DNA from 2 places in the Streptodolium elevatio genome. Region 2 is predicted to be linked to the other one. Evidence: predicted binding sites of a transcription regulator. Region 2 holds the regulator's gene; the other holds the start of a gene.
The links. The regulator HspR, encoded in region 2, represses chaperone genes until heat shock. The targets are predictions, from matches to a motif close to TTGAGNNNNNNNNNCTCAA.
Positions count from the first base shown of each region.

Region 1: the regulator HspR is predicted to act here: its motif matches at 2,144-2,162, upstream of lon (endopeptidase La).

Region 1 covers NZ_JBSFVE010000033.1:56,701-60,156, forward strand. The annotation lists gene lon (endopeptidase La) at 1-2,108, opposite strand, end outside; gene ACWD12_RS37450 (DUF4279 domain-containing protein) at 2,295-2,780, shown strand; gene ACWD12_RS37455 (hypothetical protein) at 2,895-3,456, shown strand, end outside.
Region 2 covers NZ_JBSFVE010000006.1:185,838-189,293, forward strand. The annotation lists gene ACWD12_RS14210 (hypothetical protein) at 1-1,654, shown strand, start outside; gene ACWD12_RS14215 (heat shock protein transcriptional repressor HspR) at 1,743-2,246, opposite strand; gene dnaJ (molecular chaperone DnaJ) at 2,248-3,417, opposite strand.

The sequences.
Region 1 (3,456 bases), on a different contig from region 2:
GTCATCGTGACGCCCGCACTCGGCCCGTCCTTCGGGACCGCGCCGGCGGGCACGTGGATGTGCACGCCGCGGTCCTTCAGGTCCCCGACCGGCAGCTCCAGCTCGACACCGCGCGCCCGCAGGTACGACAGCGCGATCTGCGCCGACTCCTTCATCACGTCGCCCAGTTGCCCGGTGAGCGTGACGCCGGACGCCCCGGTCTCCGGATCGGCCAACGACGCCTCGATGTAGAGGACGTCGCCGCCCGCACCGGTCACCGCGAGCCCGGTGGCGACCCCGGGCACCGCCGTACGCTGCTCCTCCTTCGCGAGCGATGCCTCCGGCGTGTGCCGCGGCCGGCCGATGAAGTCGACCAGGTCGGTCGGCCCGACCTCGACCGGCAGTTCGATACCGTCGTCCAGCGCCTGCTTCGCGGCGATCTTGCGCAGCACGCGGGCGATCGCCCGTTCGAGCGTACGCACGCCCGCCTCGCGGGTGTACTCGCCGGCCAGCAGCCGCAGCGCGTCCTCGGTGAACACGACCTCGGACGCGTCCAGTCCGGCCTTGTCGAGCTGACGCGGGATCAGGTGGTCACGTGCGATGGTGACCTTCTCGTCCTCCGTGTAGCCGTCGAGGCGGACCAGCTCCATCCGGTCGAGCAGCGGCTCGGGGATGGCCTCCAAAACGTTGGCCGTGGCGAGGAACACCACGTCCGACAAGTCGAGTTCGACCTCCAGGTAGTGGTCGCGGAACGTGTGGTTCTGCGCCGGGTCCAGCACCTCGAGCAGCGCCGCCGTCGGGTCGCCGCGGTAGTCCGAACCGACCTTGTCGATCTCGTCGAGCAGCACGACCGGGTTCATGCTCCCGGCCTCCTTGACGGCGCGCACGATGCGGCCGGGCAGCGCGCCGACGTACGTACGCCGGTGACCGCGGATCTCCGCCTCGTCCCGGACGCCGCCGAGTGCGACGCGCACGAAGCTGCGCCCCATGGCCCGGGCGACGGACTCGCCGAGCGAGGTCTTGCCGACGCCGGGCGGGCCGACGAGCGCCAGGACCGCGCCGCTGCGCCGTCCGCCGATGACGCCCAGGCCGCGCTCCTCGCGGCGCTTGCGTACCGCCAGGTACTCGACGATGCGCTCCTTCACGTCGTCGAGGCCGGCGTGGTCGGCGTCGAGCACGTCGCGGGCGCCGGCGATGTCGTACGCGTCCTCGGTCCGCTCGTTCCACGGGATCTCCAGGACCGTGTCCAGCCAGGTCCGGATCCAGCCGCTCTCCGGCGACGCGTCGGAGGCGTGCTCCAGCTTGTCGACCTCCTTGAGGGCGGCCTGCAACACCTTCTCCGGCAGGTCTGCGGCCTCGACCCGGGCGCGGTAGTCCTCCTCCTCGCTGCCGGGCGTGCCGTTCAGCTCGCCCAGCTCCTTGCGGATCGCGGCGAGCTGCTGCTTGAGCAGGAACTCGCGCTGCGTCTTCTCCATGCCCTCCTGGACGTCCTTGCGGATGGTCTCCGCGACGTCCAGCTCGGCCAGGTGGTCGCGGGTCCAGCCGACGACCTTCTCCAGCCGCTCGGTCAGGTCGGTGGTCTGCAGCAGCTCGATCTTCTGCGCCTGCGACAGGTACGGGGCGTAGCCCGCGTTGTCGGACAGCTCGCTCGGGTCCTCGATCTGCTGGACGAAGTCGACGACCTGCCAGGCGCCGCGCTTGCCGAGGATCGTGGTGACCAGCGCCCGGTACTCACGCGCCAGCTCCTCCGCCCGCTCGTCGGCCCGGCCCTCGTCGACGACGGTGGCCTCGACCCACAGCGCGGCCCCGGGCCCGGTCGTACCGGTCCCGATCCGCACCCGCGCGGTGCCACGCACCACGACCGCGGACTCACCGCTCGGCAGGCGACCGATCTGCTCGACCACCCCGAGGGTGCCGATCGCCGGGTAGTGCCCCTCGTCGCGCGGCACCAGCAGCACGCGCGCCTTGCCCTTGCCGGCCCTTATCCCCGGCAGTGCCCGCGCGGCGTCCACCGCGGCGCGGGTCTCGGTGTCGTCCAGCTCCAGCGGCACCGCCATGCCCGGCAGCACCACGATGTCGTCGAGGGGCAGCACCGGAAGGGTCAGGATGCCGGAGGTCGTGTCGCTCATGGTGGCTCCCCTGGGAGTCGGTTCCGTTCAGTACGTTGCGCTGACCTGACTCAAGAATGAAGAGCCCCCATTCATTCCCACCCCCTCCCCCGATCGCCCACAGCGAACAAGCCCCTCCCGACCGTGTGCGGCCTCGCGGCGGGAAAAATCCGCGCGGCCGTCCGTTCGGCGGCCTAGGGTCGCGGGATGCCTGTGCGCCAGTACTTCTACTTCGCGCTCAGCAGCAAACGCACGTCCGCAGCGGCCATGACCGCCCATCTCGGCATCGAACCCGACGAAGTACTGGTCCGCGGGAGCCGGACCACCCAGCCCGCCGCCATTCCGACAACGCACAAGTGGCAGATGGTCTGCCGAGAGCCGCGGTTCCGGATCGACGAGCAGATCTCCTGCGTACTCGACCGGCTCGCCCCGCACACGCCACGCATCGCGGAACTGGTTAGGCGGCTCGCCACGGAAGACGACTCGGCGAACTGCGCAGCCGTGTTGGAGGTGGTCCGCTACTTCAACGACGACGCGCCTGCCGACGACGCCCCACAAACCCGGGCGGCCGAACCGCCGAACCTCCTCGGCTGGCACCTCGACCGCACGGTCCTGGACTTCCTCACCGCGACCGGCGCGATCCTGGACGTCGACGAGTACGACACGACCCCGGGGGTCTGGCCGCCGCGATGATGTTGCTGCTGTCGTCGCACCTCAGGCGGTACCGTGCTCGATCCGAGCGCTTTGCCGCGTGATCCGCCGGAATGACGCTCTTCTCGTCATCGTGCGGGTATCGGGGGTGCGAGCGTGGCGTCTGAGGCCGGGAGCGGCGGTGACGGGCGTCCCTGGAAGGACAGACCCGCCGAGCCGCCGAGCGCGCCGGACACGAGGCCGTGGTTCTCCGGCTCCCCCGAGCGCGGAGTCGCCTTCGCCCAGGCCTCCGGCGGGACTTGGCTCACCGAACTGCGCGACGCCACATCTGTGGGTCGGGTGGAGAACGCCCTGCGGGTCTCCCTGCAAGCCGCGCTGAACCGCAGGGTCCACGTGGACCTGACGACCGTCCCGGCCGATCTGCTGAGCGCCAAGGAACTCGCCGTCTCACTGATCGCGCTCGCGCGCGGGCATCCGGAGGCGGAGTTGGCGGCGGTGGTCATGGAGAACTTCCGACGGCACGAGGCTCATGTCCACGCCGAGGTGGTGGGCCGCCGCGAAGGCACCGTGATCCGCTACAACTCCAACACCTTCGGCGAGGGCAACCGGGGGAACCTCATCTTCGACGTGTTGAACGGCGCCAACAGGCACATCAACCCGATCGGCACCGCCGCAGGATCGATCACCGTGCACGAGTGGGGCCACGTTCTGGACTACA
Region 2 (3,456 bases):
CACAAGCGCCGCCTCCTCCGCGGTCCCGCACCGGCTCGCCGACCCGCGGCACCGCGACGCGCGCACCGCGGAGGTCCTGGCCGCCGATCCGTCCACGTTCACACTGCCTTCGGTACGCGACGCGGTGCTGCGCCGCCGCACCGACCTGCTCGACCCCTACCTCACCGGCGAACGGCCGCGGGGCCGCTTCGCCCCCGCGTCCGACGTCTGGGTGCCCCGCATCGGTCGCGACACCGCACGCCTGCTGCCCCGGCAGCGCGAGGCGTACGCCCGGCTCGCCGCGGCGCAGGTCACCGACGAGACCCTGCCCGCCACCGAACGCGCCGCCTGGCTCGCCGACCTGGCCCACGTGCCGGGCACCGGACGGGCGCTGGTGCTGCCCCACCTCGACTCCCCCGACGCCCTCGTGCGCGACGCGGCACTCGCCGGCGCGGCCCGGGTGGAGGGGCACGCCGAGATCCTTCCGGTGCTGCTCGCCCGGGTCTCCGGCGACGACACGCACGCGGCGATGTACACCGCCAGTCGCGTCAGCCGGTACGTCGCCCCCTCGCAACTCGGGCCGCTCCTCGACGCGTTGCTGACCGCACCGGCCGGCAAGGTCACCGTGCGCAAGGAAGCGGTGCGGCTCCTGGTCGAGCGCGGGGTGCCGGACGGCGTCGAGCGCGTCGCGGACACGGCCACGCGCGACGACGTGCACCGCGACGTCCTGCGCGCGGCCCTGGTCGCCCTGCTGTCGCGCCTGGATCGGCCGAGCTCCTGGACAGTCGTCGAACGCGCCGTCGCCGGGCCGCGGGACGTCGCCACCGTGCCCGTCGCCGTGCACCCGCTCGACCTTGCCGCCGGTGACCGTGCGCGGTTCGCGGCCCTGGTGGTCACCACGTGCGGGCACGAGCACGCCGCCGTGCGGCGGGCCGCGTACCAGGCGTTCACCCGGTGGTCGCCGTGGGCGCCGGGCGAGGTCGAGCGCGTGCACGCCGCGGTCCGCGACCTGACCGTGCGCAAGGGTTGGAAGGACGCCGCCGAGGCGATCCAAGGGCTCGTCAGGGACGGCTTCGCGGGGGACGAATTCCTCGCCACCGTCGACGTGTTGGCCGACGCGGCACACGCCGAGGCGGGCGGGCCGCTGGACGCCGCGGCGGGTCGGGACCGGCCCGCCGCGCGGCGGCTCCGCCACCTCGTGAAGCTCACGCGCGCGTGGGCACGGCAGCAGCCGCCGTCCGTCACCGCGGCGGAGGTGCGGCGCCTGGCCGAACACCTGGCCGACAACCGCGGATTCCCGTACGAGGGTGTGCAATTGCTCGCCGAGGCCGTGCCGTTGCACGGCGACGAGGACGTGATCACCGCAGGACTGCGCGCGGTCGCGGTCCGGTGCGCCGACAGCCCGCTGCTGGCCTTCCGGGCGGGCCGCCGCCTACGCGCCCGGGTCACGAGCTACGTCGCGCCGGTGACACCGGACGAACTCCTCGCCCCGGTCGCCGCGTTGGCCGCGGACCGAACCGTGGCGACCGGGCTGCTCGCCCTCGCGCTGGCCGGCGAGACCGGCCCGCTGACCGGGTGGTCGTCCGAATGGCGCGCCCTGGTACGCGAATTGCGCGCGCACCCCGTACCGGACGTGAGCCACGCCGCCCGAGCGCTGGCGACGGCGCGTGAGTAGCCGCGAAGGACACCGAAACATGTGTGGGCCCCGTACCGGTCCGGTACGGGGCCCACACACGTGCGTGCCTGTTCGGGTCGTTTCCGCGTCAGTCCTGGCGGCCGCGCTTGGGCCGCCACACCACCAGGGCGGTGCCCTGCGGCTGGACCCTCACCAGGTCCCGGCGGTACGACGCGTGCACCGCGGCCTCGCGCTGCGCCTGGACGGCGCCCGCCTCGGCCGCGGCGGCCTCCAGTTCGGCGACGCGCATGCGCAACGCCTCGACGTGGTTCTCCAGTTCGAGGATGCGCTTGATGCCGGCGAGGTTGATGCCCTCCTCCTGGGAGAGCCGCTGCACCTCGCGCAGTTGCATAATGTCGCGCGCCGAGTAGCGGCGCCCGCGCCCGGCCGTGCGGTCCGGCGAGACCAGGCCGAGGCGGTCGTACTGGCGCAGTGTCTGCGGGTGCAGGCCGGAGAGCTGGGCCGCCACCGAGATGACGTACACGGGTGTGATCTCGCTCAGTTCGTAGCGGCGCCCGGGTGACCGGCCTCCGGAGGGGCCGCCGGGGAACCCGCCTGGCAGGCCTCCGGGGAGACCTCCGTCCGCTCGCATGTCACGCTCCCTTCGCCGCTTCCATCAGTTTGGCGCGCGGGTCCACTGATGCGGTCGCGGCCCGGTACGCCTCCAGCGCCTCGAGCGCCTTCGGGTCCAGGTCCTTCGGGACGGTGACCTCCACGGTGACCAGCAGGTCGCCGCGCGAACCGTCCTTCCGTGCCGCGCCGCGGCCCCGCACGCGCAGGGTCGCGCCGTTCTTCGTACCGGCCGGGAGTTTGAGCGTCACCGGGGTACCGCCCAGAGTGGGCACGGTGACCTCGGCCCCGAGCACCGCCTCGGGGAATGTCACCGGGGCGGTGACGGTCAGGTTGTCGCCCTTGCGGCCGAACACCGGGTGCGGACGCACGTGCACGACGACGTACAAGTCCCCGGCAGGACCCCCGCGTTCGCCGGGGGCACCCTTGCCCTTCAGGCGTATGCGCTGGCCGTCCTGCACGCCCGCGGGCACTCGCACCTGCATGGTGCGCGCGCTGCGGGCCCGCCCGGAGCCGTGGCACACGATGCACGGGTCGTCGACGAGCAGCCCGCGCCCCTTGCAGTCGCGGCACGGCTCGGAGAAGGCGAACCCGCCCTGGTTGCGGCTGGTCTGCCCGGTGCCGCTGCACGTCGGACACGCGCGCGGCATGGTGCCGGCCGCCGCGCCCGTGCCGTTGCAGTGGTGGCACGGCTCCGAACTCGTGAGCCTGATCGGCACGGTGGCGCCGTCCACCGCGTCGGAGAAGTTGAGGGTGACCTCGGACTCGACGTCCTGGCCGCGGCGCGGCGGAGCCTGCCGCGCACCGGCGCGGCCGAAGAGGCCGCCGAACAGGTCGCCGATGCCCCCGGCACCGCCGGGCGGCTGGCCCGGCCCTCCGGGCTGCCCGAACAGGTCGCCCAGGTCGAAGGGAAAGCCGCCGGCACCGGCCCCGCCCGGCGGGCGGAAGCCGCCGTTGCCGAACAGGGTCCGGGCCTCGTCGTACTCCTTGCGCCGCTTCTCGTCGGCGAGTACGTCGTAGGCCTCGGAGATCTCCTTGAACCGCTCCTCCGCCTTCGCGTCACCCTTGTTGGCATCGGGGTGGTACTCGCGGGCGAGCTTGCGGTACGCCTTCTTGATCTCCGCGGTCCCGGCGTCCTTCGGGACGCCGAGGACCTTGTAGAAGTCCTTCTCGAGGTAGTCCTTGGTACTCACGGCGTCCCGCCTCCCTCCGGTCTGGTCAGTCTGTCGCGT